DNA from 4 places in the Oceanospirillum sp. genome. Region 2 is predicted to be linked to each of the others. Evidence: predicted binding sites of a transcription regulator. Region 2 holds the regulator's gene; each other region holds the start of a gene.
What was found. The regulator sigma-54, encoded in region 2, starts transcription at its own class of promoters, with help from an activator protein. The targets are predictions, from matches to a motif close to TGGCACNNNNNTTGCTNT.
Positions count from the first base shown of each region.

Region 1: a site for sigma-54 is predicted at 1,060-1,077, ahead of amt (ammonium transporter). Genes of this name have one in related genera too.
Region 3: a site for sigma-54 is predicted at 1,783-1,800, ahead of flgB (flagellar basal body rod protein FlgB). Genes of this name have one in related genera too.
Region 4: a site for sigma-54 is predicted at 2,939-2,956, ahead of glnK (P-II family nitrogen regulator). Genes of this name have one in related genera too.

Region 1 covers NZ_CEYNZH010000089.1:374-5,142, reverse strand. Annotated here, with positions in the region: gene yaaA (peroxide stress protein YaaA) at 50-826, opposite strand; gene amt (ammonium transporter) at 1,127-3,331, shown strand; gene AC4GL5_RS18160 (DMT family transporter) at 3,471-4,379, shown strand; gene AC4GL5_RS18155 (DMT family transporter) at 4,462-4,769, opposite strand, start outside.
Region 2 covers NZ_CEYNZH010000010.1:63,563-68,331, reverse strand. Annotated here, with positions in the region: gene ptsN (PTS IIA-like nitrogen regulatory protein PtsN) at 1-362, opposite strand, end outside; gene hpf (ribosome hibernation promoting factor) at 385-693, opposite strand; gene AC4GL5_RS06685 (RNA polymerase factor sigma-54) at 778-2,322, opposite strand; gene lptB (LPS export ABC transporter ATP-binding protein) at 2,348-3,073, opposite strand; gene lptA (lipopolysaccharide transport periplasmic protein LptA) at 3,070-3,642, opposite strand; gene lptC (LPS export ABC transporter periplasmic protein LptC) at 3,647-4,339, opposite strand; gene AC4GL5_RS06665 (KdsC family phosphatase) at 4,343-4,769, opposite strand, start outside.
Region 3 covers NZ_CEYNZH010000004.1:122,832-127,600, forward strand. Annotated here, with positions in the region: gene AC4GL5_RS03425 (hydroxymethylglutaryl-CoA lyase-like TIM-barrel protein) at 1-284, opposite strand, end outside; gene AC4GL5_RS03430 (DUF4910 domain-containing protein) at 326-1,624, shown strand; gene flgB (flagellar basal body rod protein FlgB) at 1,833-2,234, shown strand; gene flgC (flagellar basal body rod protein FlgC) at 2,237-2,689, shown strand; gene AC4GL5_RS03445 (flagellar hook assembly protein FlgD) at 2,705-3,412, shown strand; gene AC4GL5_RS03450 (flagellar hook-basal body complex protein) at 3,438-4,769, shown strand, end outside.
Region 4 covers NZ_CEYNZH010000001.1:280,398-285,166, forward strand. Annotated here, with positions in the region: gene rep (DNA helicase Rep) at 1-569, opposite strand, end outside; gene AC4GL5_RS01255 (YifB family Mg chelatase-like AAA ATPase) at 719-2,239, opposite strand; gene AC4GL5_RS01260 (accessory factor UbiK family protein) at 2,334-2,636, opposite strand; gene glnK (P-II family nitrogen regulator) at 3,087-3,425, shown strand; gene AC4GL5_RS01270 (ammonium transporter) at 3,473-4,714, shown strand.

The DNA of each region.
Region 1 (4,769 bases), on a different contig from region 2:
TAATAGAAAGGCCGCATTTTGCGGCCTTTCTTCGTTTGAGCGGGCGTTATTATTCCTCGTGATCTCTCAGGAAAACCCATTCATTCCCAGTACTCTGCTCTTGGCTGAAGTAATAGCCCTCACTATCGAAACACTTCAATTGCTCCGGATCTTTTAGGCGATTCTTAATAATGTAGGCCGCCATCAGGCCACGAGCCTTTTTGGCATAAAAGCTGATCATCTTGTATTGACCATTCTTCCAGTCTTTAAAGACAGGGGTGATGATTTCAGCCTGCAAGCTTTTTACTTTGATCGCTTTGAAGTATTCATTAGAAGCCAGGTTGATCAATACAGGTTCTTTTTCATTCGAGAACTCTTTATTCAGGGTATCAGTTAACAGCATATCCCAGAATTCATACAGGTTTTTTCCACGACTGTTAGCAAACTTGGTGCCCATCTCCAGACGGTAGGGTTGAATCAGATCCAGTGGTTTTAAGAGTCCATATAGACCTGACAGAATTCTCATGTGATCCTGCGCAAAACTGAAGTCATCCTCCGAGAAATGTTCAGCATCCAACCCTGTATACACATCGCCTTTAAATGCCAGAATTGCTTGTTTCGCATTCTCTGGAGTAAAGGGGGGTTCCCAGCTACCAAAGCGGGCAACGTTTAGGGCAGCAAGTTTGTCACTCAATTTCATCAGGCTTGCCACATCAGCCTGAGATAGTTCTTTTAACTGATCAATGAGTTGCTGGCTGTTAGCAAGAAACGATGGATTGCTATGGGTTTTCGTAACGGGGGCTGATTCAAAGTCGAGTGTCTTAGCTGGAGAAATAACAAGTTTCATGGGCTTTACCTGAGGCTGCAATCCTGAAAAATTCAGAGATTACCCTATCTGAAGGGACGAAAAAAAACCAGACTAAAACTCTTGGTATTTATGCATCTTTTTGGTGCTCGCGATGACGGCCTGATCTATTTTGGTGTGCATGTAAAAGCTAATTTCACTACTTATTTATGTTTGATTGGTATCAAATTTTAGTTTGATATTGCAGCGCAGTGTTTTTTTTCTATTTTCAGATTGGGCACATCTTTTGCTGAGCCTTGGCATATAGAAGAAAAGTGAAATATCACATATGGGGTGTGTTTTATGGATGCAGCAAGTGTACAAAGCAATCTGGATCTGGTCTGGGTTATGGTTTGCGCTGCATTGGTTATGTTTATGCAGGCAGGATTTACTGCGCTGGAGTCAGGGCTGACGCAAGCTAAAAACAGCATCAATGTTGCGATTAAAAATATAACGGATTTTATTATTTCTGTACTGACGTTCTGGGCTGTAGGTTACGCCATTATGTTTGGCGTCAGCTCGGGGGGATTTTGGGGAACAACCGGCTTCGGTTTGTCAGGGATGACCGAAGCGGGTGATTTTGCCTCTTTTGCCTTTCAGGCCACCTTTGCCGGTACTGCCGCGACAATTGTTTCTGGGGCCGTTGCCGAGCGAACTAAGTTTCTGGCTTATGTGTTGGTTGCGGTTTTTACAACTTGCGTGATTTATCCGGTATCGGGTCATTGGATTTGGAATAGCGAAGGCTGGCTGGCTCAACAAGGAATGATCGACTTTGCAGGCTCAACCGTTGTGCACTCTTTGGGTGCTTGGGTGGGGCTGGCGGGTGCTATTGTCGTGGGCCCGCGTCTTGGCGTTTTTGGTAAGGATAAGAAAATTACCAAGATTCAGGGGCACAGTCTTGTTCTTGCCGTTGTGGGCGTACTTATTCTCTGGTTTGGCTGGTTTGGCTTTAATGGTGGCAGTACTCTGACCGGTGATGCGAGTATTGCCAAGATTATTGCTAATACCATGTTGGCTGCAGGCGCCGCGGGACTGAGTTGTTTCTTTATCTCCATGGCGATGCATGAACGACGTGAAGTGAATGTTGAAAAACTGTTGAATGGTGTCGTTGGTGGTCTGGTTGCCATCACCGCTAGCTGTGCTGTTGTTGAGCCCGTTGGAGCTGTTGTGATCGGTTTTGTCGCGGGTGCTGTGCTTTACTTTGCAGAGTGGGTCATCCTGCATATTATGCGGGTGGATGATCCCGTGAATGTGGTTGCCGCTCACGGTGTCTGTGGTGCCTTGGGGACAATTCTTCTGGTTTTCTTTGCTGATAAGTCTGCTTTGGTTAACGGCAGTGTTATGGATCAGCTTATGGTTCAGTTGACCGGGGTATTCGCTGTGTTTGTTTGGGGCTTTGGTCTGGGTTATCTGGCTTTTGCCCTGATGAAAGCCTTTGGGGCGCTCCGGGTTCCTCCTGAAGATGAAGAGCGGGGCCTGAATGTCAGTGAGCATGGCGCAAGTTCTGCTCTGCTGGATATGCAGGACGCGATGCAGTTTATTATTAAAGACGGAGACTTGACCCGCCGTGTTGCGGTTGAACGGGGTAGTGAATTTGAGCGTTTAGGCGTTATTTTTAACCTCTTTCTGGACAGTTATGAGCGCGCTATTGGTGATATCAAGTCAGCTTCAGGCCAGCTTAATGACTATGCTCATGAGATGGCAAAAGCCAGTGATGAGTTGGAAGCTGGTGTGACACATCAGCAGGAGCAGAGCCTTCAAATTACCACTGCAATCACTCAGCTATCTGCTGCCGTAAAGCAGTTGGCTGCCAGTGTTAAGGAAACGTCACAACAGACTGAAGAAGCAACCGTTCAATCCAGTAATGGTCATGACCTAGTGAAAGAAAGTGTGAAAGATATTCATGCTCTGGCAGAGCGAATCGCTTCAGTCTATGACGTTACTGAGCAGGTTCAGTCTCAGGCCGGTGCGATTACTCAGATTCTGGAAACGATTGAGGGCGTTGCGGAGCAAACCAATCTGCTGGCCCTGAATGCGGCTATTGAAGCTGCCCGTGCAGGGGAGGCAGGGCGTGGTTTTGCCGTAGTTGCCGATGAAGTTCGGGCGTTGTCTCAACAGACTCAGGGCTATACCCGAAATATTCAGGAAACCATTACCGAACTGCAGACCCGGGTTCAGAATGCGGTTACATTGGTGAGAGGCGGGCATGAGCTGGCGGACACCAGTGTGGGGACAGTGACCCGTTCCGGGGATGCTTTTGAGGCGATCAATAATATGGTGCACGCTATTAATAGCAGCAGTGTCGAGATTGCAACGGTGGCAGAGCAGCAATCGCAAATCGCGCTTGAGGTTGATGCCAATATCCGAAGGATCGATGATGTGGTGCGTCAGACCGCCAGTGAAGCACACACTCTCAATAGTCTGGGCCACAACATAGAGCAGTTGGCTTCACGTCTGCAGTCTTCGGTATCCGCATACTCCGTTCGGGACTCCTCTGTGGTTCACTGACACTTTTCAAATCCTTGTTAGGGTTCCGCCCCTGAAACTCTGGTTGTCAGGCGATGCGGAATCCTGATTAATTCGCTGCATAGGCGTATTCCTTATGATCAGTTACCATCGAGGGCTGGTTTGATATAAGGGATCAACAATGTTTCAGCGAGTATTAAATATCTCTCCCTATGGGCTGCTGGTTCTGACTACACTTTTCTGGGCGGGTAACTTTGTCCTGGGTCGTGCCGTTCACCTTGATGTGCCGCCATTAGGGCTGAGTTTCTGGCGCTGGTTGACAGCTTTGGTCATTATTCTGCCCTTTGCGATACCGCACTGGAAAGCCTCCCGGCAGGTGATCAAGAAAAACTGGTTTATCCTTTTAGTACTGTCGGTTTTCAGTGTCGGCTGTTTCAACACTATGATTTACCTTGGGCTGCAAACTGCGCCTGCCAGTAACAGTATTCTGCTGCAGTCAGCCTGTCCGATTCTGATTCTGATCATTTCCTGGCTCTTCTTCCGTGAGAAAGTGACTTTGCTGCAAGGGGTCGGGATGTTGCTTTCTCTCTTTGGGGTTGTGGTTGTTGTTACTGAAGGTAGTCCTTCTGCAATTATGGATATGAGTTTTCTGAATGCAGGTACCGCCTGGATTCTTCTGGGGGTGCTGTGCTGGGCTATTTACTCCAGTCTGCTGCGTCTTCGTCCGGATGGCTTAAGCCCCTTTGGTTTTTTTGCGCTGACCGTCTTGGTGGGCGTGGTGGTATTGCTCCCGTTTTATCTCTATGAAACGCTTTCCGGTAGAGCAATGCCCTTTAATCTGATCTCAGTGAGCAGTGTGTTATACCTCAGTATTTTCCCGTCAATTCTTGCTTATTTATTCTGGAATAAAGCGATTGCAGAGCTGGGTCCGGCCCGAGCCGGGCAGTTTATTCATCTGGTACCTGCGTTTGGCATCACCATGGCGATTCTGTTTCTGGGGGAGCCTTTGCAGGGCTTTCATGTTAGTGGTTTTCTGCTGATTCTGGGAGGAATCTGGTTGGCGACAGTGATTGCCCGAAAGCGTATCTGATCGCTTATTAAATAAAGACCATTAGCATTAAAAAAGGGCACGGAATTGTGCCCTTTTTGGGTTTTTCTGATGCTATGGGATCTCAGTTAAAACGAATAAGAAGCACGCCACCAAACAACATCAGAACACCGATAACCCGCCAAAGGTTGATGCTGTGTTCAGGAAACGTCGCCCATCCAAAGTGATCCAATACCAAGGACATCGCCAATTGGCCTGCTACAAAAAGTGCAATCATCGTAGCGGCCCCAAGCCTTGGAGCCAAAAAGGCTGAAGTGGCAACGAAAAGAGCGCCCATCAGACCTCCGGTCCAGGCCCACCAGGGGGCCGTTTTAAGGTTGGAGACTTCTGGCCATTGATGGCGAGCCACCAGCACCACGGCAAATAGGGTGA
Region 2 (4,769 bases):
GCCAGACCGGATAACAACTGAAGATGGTCGTCGGTTGCCTCCTCTGGAACCAGCAGAATAAACAAAAGATCAACAGGTCGTCCATCGATAGAGTCGAAGTCAACCTTATCTTTCAGGCGAATAAAGGTTCCTATACTTTCCGAGCAGTTTTTAACCCTGCAATGTGGAATGGCAATGCCTTCACCAACACCAGTACTTCCCAGTCGTTCCCGTGCAATGAGGCTATCGAAAACCTCGGTGCTTTCAAGAGTGGGAATCTGCTGAGAGATAAACTTGCTGAAGAACTCTAGGAGACGCTTTTTGCTGCCTCCGGGAACCCCGTCAAGGGTTCTCGGAGGAGTCAGAACTGAATTGAGTAACATGGATATCAGTTATGCTCAATAATTAGCGGGCTGCCGCACCCTGTTTACGGGCTTGGGCCTTTTCTTTGTGTTTGATCAGCTGGCGATCGATTTTATCCGTCAGCATATCAATAGATGCATACATATCTTCAGCTTCTGCGGTGGCATGCAGATCTGCGCCGGCTACGTGCAGAGTTGCTTCAGCAATCTGACGCTCTTTTTCCAGCTTGAGAACAACCTGTACGTTAGTGATGTTATCAACGTGACGCTCAAGACGCTCAAACTTGGTAGAAACGTACTCTTGCAGAGCTTCAGTTAATTCCAGGTGTTGACCGGTAATATTCAATTGCATAAATAGCTCCTTATTATTCGCGGTCTTGCAATTTTGATTGTATCGTTTTTCAGGTATTTGCAAAGCGTTTTTTCTAAATTGATTTTAAATCAATTTCTTACGTTCGTTCGACGGGGGGATATTCATCGCTTCGCGGTACTTGGCGACGGTCCGTCTGGCGACCTTAATTCCCTGCTCAGCCAACATATTGGCCAACTTACTGTCGCTGAAAGGTTTCCTCGGTGGTTCATCGGCAATCATTTTCTTAATCATAGCCCGAATTGCGGTCGAGGATGCTTCACCACCTGCGGTAGTACCGACATGACTGGAGAAAAAGTACTTAAGTTCAAAAATACCCCGGGGGGTATGGATATATTTCTGCGTCGTTACCCGGGAGATGGTGGATTCATGCATGCCGATGGCATCTGCAATGTCATGCAGGACCAGTGGTTTCATGCCTTCTTCACCAATTTCAAGAAATGCCTGCTGGCGCTTCACAATCTCAATGCCAACCTTGAGTAATGTCTCGTTGCGGCTATGAAGACTCTTCAGGAACCAGCGTGCTTCCTGAAGCTGGTTTTTCATAAAGGTGTTATCCCGGCTGTTGTCGGCCCGCTTGATCAGACCAGAATAAGCACCATGAATACGAATTTTGGGGGCTATATCCGGGTTCAGGTCGACTTTCCAGTGATCCTCTTCACGGGTAACAAAAAGATCCGGTGCAATGTACTCAGCATGTTCTGTCGAAATAGAAGACCCAGGTTTAGGGTTCAGGCTACGGATCAGCTCAATGATATCCTGAAGCTCAGGTTCTTTAACTCTCAGACGACGCATAAGCTGTGCGAAATCACGACTACCCAGAAGGTCGAGATGCAGGGTGATCAGTTTACGGGTTTTTTCCAGCAGGAAGGCGTTAGCATCCAGAGGCTCCAGCTGAACGAGCAGGCACTCCTGCAGGTCTTTAACGGCACAACCAATCGGATCAAGGTGCTGAATATATCCCTGAACGGCCTGAACGTCCTCTATCTCAAGCTCGTATTCTTTATTCTGGAACTCAGGTCGGCTTTGCAGGCCTTCATAGATCTCTTCGATCGGGGACGAGAGGTAGCCATCAGGATCAATACTGTCGATGATCGCTTCTGCGATCAGCCGATCGCATTCCGGCAGGCCTGACAGGTTTAATTGCCAGAGCAGATGGTCCTGCAGCGTTTCTGTGATGATGCCGCGCTGCTCAAGATAGGAACCGTCATCATCACTTGGGGCTGATGATTGAGTATAGAGGCTTTCCTGATAGACATCATCCCAGCCACTGTCCACTGGTAGGTCTTCAGGGATCGAATCCTGCCAGCTGTCTTCCGCTGTTGCGGTATAGTTTTCCAGCTCAGCATCCTGACTTTCATTACTGCTGGCAGATTCACTTTCGGATTTGCTCTGGTCCTCTTTGTTGCTCTCGGAATCTGAGTTTGCTTCAGTGGCATCATTTGCTGAATTAAACTCGTCTTCAAGCTCCAGCATAGGATTAGATTCAAGGGCTTCCTGAATCTCCTGCTGTAAATCGAGAGTCGATAGCTGCAACAGGCGTATCGCCTGCTGCAGTTGAGGTGTCATGGTCAGACTCTGACCAATTTTAAGCTGTAAGGCCGGTTTCATAGATTACGGCTTATTCCCAAAGTGGTTATAACTTGAACTCATGGCCGAGATAGACATCCCGTACCTGCTGGTTGTCCATGATGTTGGCGGCATCGCCTTCAGCGATAATCTGCCCTGCACTGACGATATAGGCTTTTTCACAGATATCCAAGGTTTCCCGGACATTGTGATCCGTGATCAGTACTCCGATATTTCGCGCTTTCAGCTGGCGAATGATCGACTTAATTTCGTTCACTGAAATAGGGTCAACCCCGGCAAAAGGCTCATCAAGCAGAATAAAAGAGGGCTCAGTCGCCAGTGCTCGGGCAATTTCAACACGGCGGCGTTCACCACCGGAAAGACTCATACCCAGGCTTTTCCTGATGTGTGTAATGCTGAACTCATTTAACAGGCGTTCGAGGTGTTCTTTACGCTCTTTTTTACTGAGCTCTTTGCGGGTCTCAAGAATGCCCAGAATATTGTCTTCAACCGATAGCTTGCGGAAAATAGAGGCTTCCTGTGGCAGGTAGCCCACACCTTTCTGAGCTCTGCCGTGCATTGGCAGCGGTGTAATATCTTCGTCATCCAGAGTCACGTAGCCCGCATCAGAGCGAACCAATCCGACGATCATGTAGAAGGATGTTGTTTTTCCGGCACCATTCGGTCCCAACAGACCTACAACCTGTCCCTGATTGACCTCAAGACTGATATCTTTAACAACCTGTCGTTTTTTGTAGGTTTTGGCAAGGTGTCCCGCCTTTAGGGTTTTCATTTCTGCTCCTTACCATTGTTCGGGAACAAAATGATTTTTACCCGGCCATCATCGGACGGAGCATCCTTATTATTGTCTTGCCCCCAGGCCTGAATGCGCTTGGTTTGCAGATGGTAGCGAATACGCTCACCGCTGAATTGGTCCTTGCCGTTTTCAAGTTCAGCCTGCCGGGTCAGTTCAACCTCCTGAAGAGCAGCTTGGTAGACGATAGACATTGCATAGGCATGTACAACGGGATCTTCAGGTTTGGGTTGTTGTTGCAGGTGAACCCGGTTGTCTTTGCCCTCGGCAATGATTTTGTCTATTTCACCGTCAGCCTTACGATAGACGGTGACTTTGTGGGCGTCCACTTTAAGACTGCCCTGTTCAATCTCGACATTACCGGTATAGATAGCAATTCCCTGATCCGGAGTAAACTCGGCACTGTTGGCAAGTACGCTGATCGGTTGATCGGTATCGCTTTCAAGGGCCTGTGCTGGTTGAGATAACAGGAAGCCTGACAGTAGAGCCGTTACACAAAAAAGACCGAATTTCCGCAAACCCAACAGCATAGTGATACTCATTGGCATTATCTTATTCCTGCTTTAGTGAAGCTGCGTCATCAGACTCTTGCTGACCACCTTTTGGGGCATTCAGTTGCGGCGCTTGCAAAGGCTCTGTACGAGTCTGATAGCGTCCCTGAACCTGGCTCTTTAGTTCAATTCTGTTGGTGGTCATATCTGCAAAAAGGCCGACTGAGCGAGTATCCCCTTCAGGGATGCTGATAAGTACAGGTTGCTCTGTCGAAACCTGATCTTTGTCCAAATCAATGTTCAATTGCTCAGTAGTTAGTTTGAGCCGGACATCCGGTTTACCTGAGTCGCTGACGTCATTTTTTATCATCTGCCAGACTATAACATTTTGATTTAATTGGAAATGACTGCCGTCACCTTCAACCAGGCCGCTGTTCGCAACCGCCAGCCATTGAGGTAAACCATCAGGGGTATAAGTGGTGATCTGAGGTTTGTCCAGAGCGGTTAATTCGGTGTCCGGATAATGCAGCAGGCGTTCCGATTTCAGTGAACGGTTTAGGTTGCCATTGATATCATATTCCAGAAAGTGGCTGTTGACGGTGTAGTAGTCAGGCTCGGACTGGCTGTCGGGTATATCGGAAAAAAGGTCAAAGGACTGCGGGCGCTGAACATCCAGAAAGTGCACCGCAAGACCTAATATCCCCAGACCTATAAGGCTAATAAAGCGCTTTTTAAGTCGGCTTCCAAACAACATGATTTAGCAGCCCAAAAGGTAGTGGTCTATGGCATCCTGCAAGGTGCCCTGGGCTTGCATAATAAAGTCGCAGACCTCCCTTACCGCTCCCTCGCCACCTTTTCGGTTCGTGCACATATCTGCATATTGCATCATATATTCAGGTGCATTAGGGACTGTAATGCCCAAGCCAGCAGTTCTAATCGCCGATAGGTCGGGCAGATCATCACCACAGTAGGCGATTTGTGACCAGGATAGTTGCTTGCTTTCCTGAATACTCTTCAGGGCAACTAACTTGTCTTCGCGGCCCTGAAACAGTGTTTTTATGCCCAGAGCCTGAGCGCGCTGTTCAACCATCTTGGAGCGTCGGCCCGTGATAATGGCAACTTCTACACCGCTCGCCTGAAGCATTTTGATGCCATGGCCATCGAGACTATTAAACGCCTTACTC
Region 3 (4,769 bases), on a different contig from region 2:
GCGACGCCGGGTATGCAGAACATACCCCAATAGCTCTTTCTACAACCTGCTGAGGCAGATTTCATGTAAGCCAGATCACTGGCCGCAGCGACGCCCATATTGCTTTGGCTGGCACCAAGGCCTACACCATGACCTATTTCAATAAAGCGGAAGTTAGCTTCCTCCAGTTGTCTGCATAGTCTTTCTGTTTGCAGTTCAGTAAACTGGAAATCAATTTCATAACTTCCATCTCTGAGTGTGCAGTCAAGCAAGTGTGTTTTTTCTTTTAATAAATTGCTAAGCATAATCAGATCTCTGCAGTTCAGTAAGGATGTAATCGCTTCATATGACAGACAACACAATAGGATCTGTTCTTTTCCGACATATTGAGAACCTCTTTCCTATTAACCGAAGTTTAACCGGAAAGGGTAACAGGGAAACACTTAAGTATCTTCAGGATCTGCAGCCAGAACTTAAAATCCGCAGTGCTCAATCAGGGGATTCAGCTTTTGACTGGACTGTGCCGGATGAATGGACCATTCGTACCGCTTATATAGAATGTGCTGAGACTCATGAGCGTGTTGTTGACTTTGATGATCATAACCTGCACGTCTTGGGGTATTCGGTACCTGTAAACCGTGTAATGACCTTTTCTGAGTTAGACAAGTACTTACACAGTCTGCCGGATCAGCCTGAAGCAATCCCGTATGCGGTTTCTTACTATAGGCGTCGCTGGGGGTTCTGTATGGCGCATAAGCAGCGTTTACGGCTGGCAGAAAGGCCTGAGCGCCTTTTTAGGGTTGTTATTGATAGTGATCTCGCGCCTGGCGAGCTTAATTATGGTGAATTGTTCATCCCCGGAAAATCATCAGAAGAAATCCTGCTCTCAACCTACATATGCCATCCCTCGATGGCGAATAATGAGCTTTCAGGCCCAGTCGTGGCAATTGAGTTGGCAAAATGGCTACAGGGTTTACCTGATCGGCGTTACAGTTATCGTATTTTGTTTCTGCCGGAAACTATCGGGTCGTTGGTTTATCTGTCCCAGCATCTTGAGCATCTCAAAAAACATGTTAAGGCAGGCTTTGTCCTCTCCTGCATAGGTGATGATGGTGACTACTCTATTGTTCAGTCCCGTTATGCGGATACTTATGCTGACAGAATTTCGCGTTTTGCGGTTCGTCAGTTTACCGATACCCCTGCATTGTACTCGTTTCTGGAACGTGGCAGTGATGAGCGACAGTACTGTGCTCCTGGTATTGATTTGCCGGTCTGTACGTTATGCCGTACTAAGTTCGGTGAGTATCCGGAGTACCATACCTCGCTGGATAATCTTTCATTTGTGTCACCGGAAGGGCTTAAGGGGGGGTATGAGTTTGTCAGACTGTGCGTGATGCTGATTGAAAAAGATGGTTGCTACTATTCAGATATTTTAGGTGAGCCTCAGTTAGGTAATCGAGGACTTTATCCTACGTTGTCAACGAAGGCGACCAAGAATATTGTTCGCAATATGATGGATCTGTTGGCATACGCTGATGGTGAGAATGATCTGGCTGATATAGGTTCCATTACTGGCATGTTGCCTCAGGATCTTTTTGATGAGCTGGAGAAGCTAACCGCCTCTGGTATTTTATCTAAGGTCTAGCATATAAAACTGTTATCAAAGAATTATAGATTAACCGCCTCCTGGCGGTTTTTTTGTGCCTGGAAAAAGCGGCAATGACATTCCTGTTTATAATTCTTGCGAATTTTTCGGTTCGTTTTGTTTTTTTATCTTTTTGATTTTAAAGGTTTTTTTATTTTTGGCACGGTGATTGTATTAGTTAGAGTAAAGAAAACAGGTAGGGCAAATTATGACCGCAATCAGTTTTAAAAACGCTCTGGGTATTCATCCCGATGCACTTCGTGTTCGTACGGAGCGCTCTGAGATTCTGGCGAACAATATCGCTAACTCAGATACGCCGGGATTCAAAGCGCGGGATCTTGATTTTAAAGGCATCCTGCGCGGTGAGTATGAAAGCCGTGATCGCATGGAGCTTAATAGAACAAATGCGCGTCATATCCCTGCAGAAGCCGTTATTACCGAAAGCTCGCTAAAGTATCGGATTCCGACTCAGCCTGCTGTTGACGGCAATACAGTGGAAACCGATATCGAACAAGCGCAATACGCCCGGAATGCTCTTGAGTTCCAGTCCAGCTTCACCTTTTTGAATAGTAAGTTCAAAGGTCTTAGCAAAGCGTTGAGGAGTGAATAATTATGTCTTTAGGTAAGGTGTTCAATATTGCCGGTAGTGGCATGAGTGCTCAGACCCTTCGTCTGAATACCACCGCCAGTAACATGGCGAATGCACAAAGTGTTAGTAGCAGCGTTGATCAGACCTATCGTGCCCGTAAGGCGGTTTTTGCTCCTATGCTGGAAAATTATAAGCAGGGTGAAATCGGTAATCCGGTAACTAGTTTTGATCCCAAGGATAGTGCTGGTGAAGGTGTGATGGTTCGTGGCATTGTTGAGAGTGATGCACCTTTGCAGCGTCGTTTTCAGCCGGATCACCCTATGGCGAATGAAGACGGTTATGTGTTTTATCCTAACGTTAATGTCGTGGAAGAGATGGCTGATATGCTGTCTGCCTCCCGTTCATTTCAAACCAATGTAGAAGTCATGAACACCGCTAAAACAATGATGCAGCGTGTTTTGACGTTAGGTCAGTAAACGAGGTAGTGAATCATGGCGTTTGATGTAAACGGTGAGTTCTGGGCTAACAATAGTATTGACGCCCGCAAGCAGGCTGATGCTGCTGCAAAGGCCGCTAAGAGTAACGAGATGGGTAAAGATGAGTTTATGAAGCTCATGATTACACAAATGAATAACCAAGATCCTCTTGAGCCGCAGGGTAATGCGGAATATATGGCCCAGTTGTCTCAGCTGTCTATGGTAGAGGGTATTCAGAACCTGAATAAAGTAACAGAAGGTTTTATTACCTCTCTGCAGTCTTCTCAGGCTCTGCAGGCTTCTGCCTTGGTTGGGCGTAAGGTTCAGGTCCAGTCAAATATTGGCAATTTGGTTGAGGGTGGTAGCCTTACTGGTAGTGCCTTTATTCCGGCCTCGGCTAAAAATATTGATATGACTGTTGTTGATAATAATGGCCAGGTGATGAAAACCATCGATACGGAGCAGTACCGTAACGAAGCCGGTCTCTTCTCAGAAGGTCAGATCGACTTTGAGTGGGATGGTGTTATGGATGATGGTGAGATGGCTAAGCCTGGCTTGTATCAAGTCGTGTCCAGTGCAGAGATTGATGGCAAGGCTTACAGTCTGACTACATATACCAACGCTAATGTAGATAGTGTCACTATCGCTAATGGCGGCGAAGTGTGGCTTAACCTTGCCGGCAAAGGGTCGGTGGCGTTAAGTGAAGTGAATGAATTTTTCTAAATTTAGAAAGTAGGGATTGTAAATTATGAGTACATTCAGCCTTGGTATTTCTGGCCTTTCAGCCGCCAAAAAACACTTGAATACTGTTGGTAACAACATTGCAAACGCCAGTACTGTGGGCTTTAAGCGCTCTCGTGCGGAATTTGCGGATGTTTATGCGAAGTCCGGTATGGGCTCGGCTACTGGTCAAACCGGTAATGGTGTTCGTGTGAGCAATATTGCCCAGCAGTTTTCTCAGGGAGGAAGAACATCTACCCAGAACAGCATGGATATGATGATCGATGGTAATGGTTTTTTTGTAGTAAAAGCAGGCAATGGCGAGACGAGTTATACCCGGGCTGGTATGTTTGGTGTCAATAAAGAAGGTTATATTGTAACTAATTCGGGCCACAAACTACAGGGTTACCCTGCTAATGCCAATGGTGATGGTATTGCCGTGGGTGCTATTAATGATCTGTTTATTCCGCAGGCGAATATTTCGCCGAATGCAACCTCGCAATTGGATGTGTCTTTTAACCTTGATTCACGTGCTGATGCGCCCTCTAATTACATTTTTGATCCGAATGACTCGGATACCTATACGCATCTGTATCCTTCAATCGTTTACGATACGTTAGGTAACTCGCACACCATGACGCAGTACTTTGTTAAACAGCCACCTTACTTGCCTGAATACGGTGAGCCAACCCGGGCGATTCAAACCTTGATTGGTGCTGCTCGCCATGGTGGTGCAGCTTCGGTTGCCCCAGGGTCTTATAGTCCGATTACTGATGAAACTGATGTTTTTCCAGGGGATGCTGATGGAACCATTGGGGCTCCTGATGATGTTGGTGATGGCACATTAGATGATGATATTGCCGCTATTCTAAATGGTGTGTCAGTTGACGTCCTTGCTGACCCGGAGTTTGCAGCAGCAGCTCCTGCTGGTGCTACGGCAGCTGAGCGAGTTGATTTGGCTGATCGCTTAAAGACGATTAAGCAGGCTCTTTCGGATCTTGTGGACACTGCTGATGGACGTACCAAAGAGTTCTATGAGGGCGCGTACAAGGCTCTTGATGATTACTTGCCAACGATACCAACTGAGATTACTGGAACTGTATTTACGGGCGCATTGGAAGAGCTTGCGGGTGTTATTAGTGGTGGTCAGCGCGCTTATGCAGGCGTTGATACTATTGCAGGTGATTTGAGAATGGCTGTGATGGGGAGTGCTAATCCTCTAACAGACGAGATTAATTCCACGAATGTACCTGTTCCTGCAGCGGCAGCTGATTACGAGACAAGATACGATGAGGTGATAAGCGCTCTAGAGGCTCAGCGAGATGCTAACGCTGGCACAGAAGAGGGCGGGGTTTATCAG
Region 4 (4,769 bases), on a different contig from region 2:
CGGATCAGGTCGTCAAAGTCCACCGCGTTATAGGCTTGCAGGTGGCGGTCATATTCACGATACACCGCAGCAGCCAGAGTCTCGCGATCATCATTGGCCAGTCCCATCGCCTGTTCCGGTTCGATCAGATCATTCTTCCAGTTGGAGATCATGTTCTGCACCATGCCGATGATCTCGGCATCGGTCTGGAAATCCTTGTGCATCAGATCCTTGATCAGAGACTTGGTATCCTGATCATCGAAAAGTGAGAACCCGGCCTTATAGCCGAGGGTTTTATGTTCGCGGCGGATAATAGTCAGGCCGAGGTTATGAAAGGTGGAAACCGTCAGCCCCCGTGCTTCTTTGCCCTGTACCAGTTTACCGACACGCTCTTTCATCTCCCGCGCCGCCTTATTGGTAAAGGTCACTGCAGCGATCTTATTAGCTTTGATGCCTTTCTCTTTGATCAGATAGGCGATCTTGGTGGTAATTACACTGGTTTTACCACTGCCGGCACCGGCCAGCACCAAGAGTGGGCCACCGATATATTCTACGGCTTCACGTTGGCGATCATTCAGGCGAGAGAGCATATTGGGTTTCCGGTAAAAATAAGCGGGTCTGACTGAGATAAAAGAGTTACAGATTTTGAAAGAGGGATTGTACCAGCAGGAAACAAAAAAGCAGTGTGAACTTTCTCTTGGTCACACTGCTTAAGAATGAATCACTTCGAAGTCTATGACTAGGGCGAGAGTTGTTGCAGATAACGATCCAGTTGACGCAAACCCAGTGCTTCGGATACCGCGGGAACACCAACACTTTCTTCACCGGCAAGATCCGCGATGGTGCGGGCGACTTTCAGAATGCGATGGTAGCTTCTTGGTGATAATCCCAGTTGCTCCATCGCCTGTTGGAGCAAGTGACTGGCTTCGTCCTGTAATAGGATCTGATTATCCAGCTCGCGTCCGGTTAGCTGGGCGTTGCTTTTACCGGAGCGGTCCAGCTGGCGCTGATGCGCCTCCGTTACCCTGGCCTGAACCTGCTGACTGCTTTCACCGGGGCTAACGTTGGCCAACTGCTCCGGTGGCAGGCTGGTAACCGCGACCTGCAGATCAATACGGTCTAATAAAGGCCCGGATAAACGGCTTTGATAATTGCGAACCTGTTTTGGTGTGCAGCGGCAGCTTCTTAAACTGTCACCGAAATAGCCACAGGGACAGGGATTCATTGCCGCGACCAGCTGAAAACGACTGGGGTAACGGACCTGTTGGGTGGCCCGGGAGATATGGATCTCACCGGATTCCAGCGGTTCGCGCAACACTTCCAGCACGCGCCGGTCGTATTCCGGCAGCTCATCCAGAAACAAAATGCCGTTGTGTGCCAGACTGATCTCCCCCGGTTTCGGTCGGGAACCACCGCCCACCAAAGCCACGCCGGATGCGGTATGGTGCGGGCTGCGGAAGGGACGTTGTCCCCACTCATCCATGGAGAAGCGCCCTGATACCGATGCTAAAGCCATTACTTCCAAGGCTTCTTGCTCGCTCATTTTTGGCAGAATGCCACCGAGACGGCTGGCGAGCAGTGTTTTGCCAGTGCCCGGTGGGCCAACCAGCAATAAGTGATGATTTCCTGCTGCAGCGATTTCCAGAGCACGCCTCGCCTGAAACTGACCTTTGACATCGGCCAGATCCGGCTGATCACGAAACAGGGTATGTCGTTTCTCGTTTTCCAGCTGATGCAGAGAGAGTTCTTCCTGGCCGTGCAACATGGCGGTTACCGCCAGAAGGTGCGGAGCTGTCATAACCCGGTTGGCTTCTGGCAGAGAGGCTTCATCGCCATTTTCTGAGGGAACCAACATGGTGCGTTCTGCCTGTGCACAGGCTAAGGCGGCAGGAAGAATGCCGGAGATAGGGCGCAGCTCTGCAGAAAGTGACAGTTCGCCATAACATTCGAACTCCGTCAGACGATCGGCAGGAATCTGGTTAGAAGCGGCTAATACCCCTAAAGCAATTGCCAGATCATAACGGCCGCCTTCTTTTGGCAGGTCTGCCGGAGCAAGATTGACGGTGATGCGCCGTTGAGGGTATTCAAAACCGGCATTGATCAGAGCGCTGCGGACCCGATCTTTACTTTCCCTGACGGCGGTTTCCGGCATGCCCACAATCGCAAGACCGGGCAGACCGTTAGTAAGATGGACTTCGATGCGTACTTCCGGGGCATCAATGCCCACAGAAGCACGACTATAGATGACAGCTAAGGTCATGGCACGACTCCTTGTGCGTTGAGGTTGGGTTGCTTAACCCGCTTCTTTTATCCGTTAAAGAAGCTGCCGTGTTAGTTGGCTTAACAACAGAGCGTTATTTCTTCGGCTTTTCTGCTGTCTGTTCTTTATCGGCTGATGCATTGCCCGCTAATTGGGCAACAATCGCTTCCAGTTGCGCGACCTGTACTTCCAGAGCATCGGCTTTTGCACGTGTGCGTAGCAAGATCTCGCTCTGAATTTCAAACTCTTCACGGGTAACAAGATTCAGTTTAGCAAAAACATTTTCTGCTACCGCCTGCATTTGACGCTTGAGTTCGGCTTCGCCCGGAAGACCAGCACCAGAGAATTTTTCGCCCATCTGGCGGGTCAGTTCGGAAATCATTTCAGGTTTTAGCATCTTCATCGCTCAACTATTGCATTCGTTTAGTCGTTTCTGTTTTTGCTGCTCAGTTGCTTCACCTTCAATGCATCTGAGAGCCAAATTTCAGGGTTGAGTGTACCACTTTACGTGCATGACCTCTTTTTTGGATTGTCCTTTCTGTGTGTCTTCGTGGTGCGTTTTAAGCGCACAAAAATAGTGCGATATCGATTTGTTTGGGATTTTGACGGTGCAGTGTTTTTTCTGTTTCGGTGCATAAAAGAACAGGTTTAAGGCTGTTTTTTCTTCTAGTGCAATGAAATACATAGGTTTTTTCTTATTGGCACATCCTGTGCAAAACCCCCGGTATGTTGGCGAGAGTGCATTGAGCAAGCAACGCACCGTAAGAAAGCCACACCTTAGACCAAAAAAATTACGGACAACAATTCAATCTGATAAGCACGTTAAGCGTGCCGTAGGGGTAAACCAATGAAACTGGTCACTGCAGTCATCAAGCCGTTCAAACTGGACGATGTGCGTGAAGCATTATCCGATATCGGTATTCAGGGCATCACAGTCACTGAGGTTAAAGGTTTTGGCCGCCAGAAGGGTCACACCGAGTTATATCGCGGTGCGGAATACGTGGTGGATTTTCTGCCAAAAGTAAAGCTGGAAGTTGCGGTATCCGGTGATCAGGTTGACCAGGTAGTTGAAGCGGTCACCAATGCAGCAAACACGGGCAAGATTGGCGATGGTAAGATTTTCATCACCGCTCTTGAAGAGATTGTTCGTATCCGTACCGGCGAACGCGGCACTGACGCTATCTAAGCCGCTTACTAGCTAAAAAAAGAATTCAGCCTTCGGAGGGCCTTCCAATGGAAGATTTAGTACAAGTCAAGTATGCACTTGATACCTTTTACTTTCTGATCTGTGGTGCGCTTGTGATGTGGATGGCGGCCGGTTTCGCCATGCTGGAAGCGGGTCTGGTTCGGGCCAAAAACACGACAGAGATTCTGACTAAGAACATCGCACTGTATGCGATCGCCTGTACGATGTATCTGCTTTGCGGTTACTTCATCATGTACAGTGGTGATGAAGGCGGTATTCTGCCAAATCTGGGCTTTCTGATTGGCGATGAGAATACAACAGACGCTGTTCTGGCAAGCGGTGGTGAGACTTACTACTCTGCGCGCTCTGACTTCTTCTTCCAGGTGGTATTCGTAGCGACTGCGATGTCTATCGTATCCGGTGCCGTTGCTGAGCGTATGAAGCTGTGGGCTTTCCTGGCTTTTGCTGTGGTTATGACTGGTTTCATCTACCCAACATCTGGTTACTGGACCTGGGGTGGGGGCTTCCTGAGCGAAGCGGGTTTCTCTGATTTTGCGGGTTCCGGTATTGTTCACATGGCTGGTGCTGCTGCAGCTCTGGCAGGTGTACTGCTGCTGGGTGCACGTAAGGGTAAATACGGCCCTAACGGTCAGGTAAACGCGATTCCGGGCAGCAACATGCCGCTGGCAACGCTGGGTACGTTCATTCTGTGGATGGGTTGGTTCGGCTTCAACGGTGGTTCTGAGCTGAAACTGTCTGATGTGGGTGAAGCAAACGCGGTAGCACAGGTTTTCGTAAACACTAACGCAGCGGCTGCTGGTGGTGCGATTGCGGCTCTGATCCTGGCTCGCCTGTGGTTCCGTAAAGCGGATCTGACCATGGTACTGAACGGTGCATTGGCTGGTCTGGTTGCGATCACTGCTGATCCTCTGTCTCCAACTGCTTTCGCTTCTACTCTGATCGGTGCTGTAGGTGGCGTACTGGTAGTCTTCTCCATCATCGCGCTGGACAAACTGCGTATCGATGATCCGGTGGGTGCGATCTCTGTACACGGTGTTGTGGGTATCTGGGGTCTGCTGGCTGTGCCTCTGAGCAACGGTGATGCAACCTTCTCTGCACAGCTGCTGGGTATCATCTCTATCTTCGGCTGGGTGTTTGTAGCAAGCCTGATCGTGTGGAGCATCCTGAAAGTGGTTATCGGCATCCGGGTTTCTGAAGAAGAAGAGTACGACGGTGTGGATATCGCTGAGTGTGGTCTGGAAGCTTATCCGGAATTCACTAAAGGTTAATTATTAAAAGCTGAGCGAATGCTCAGGGTTTAATCACTGTGTTAAGCCAACAAAA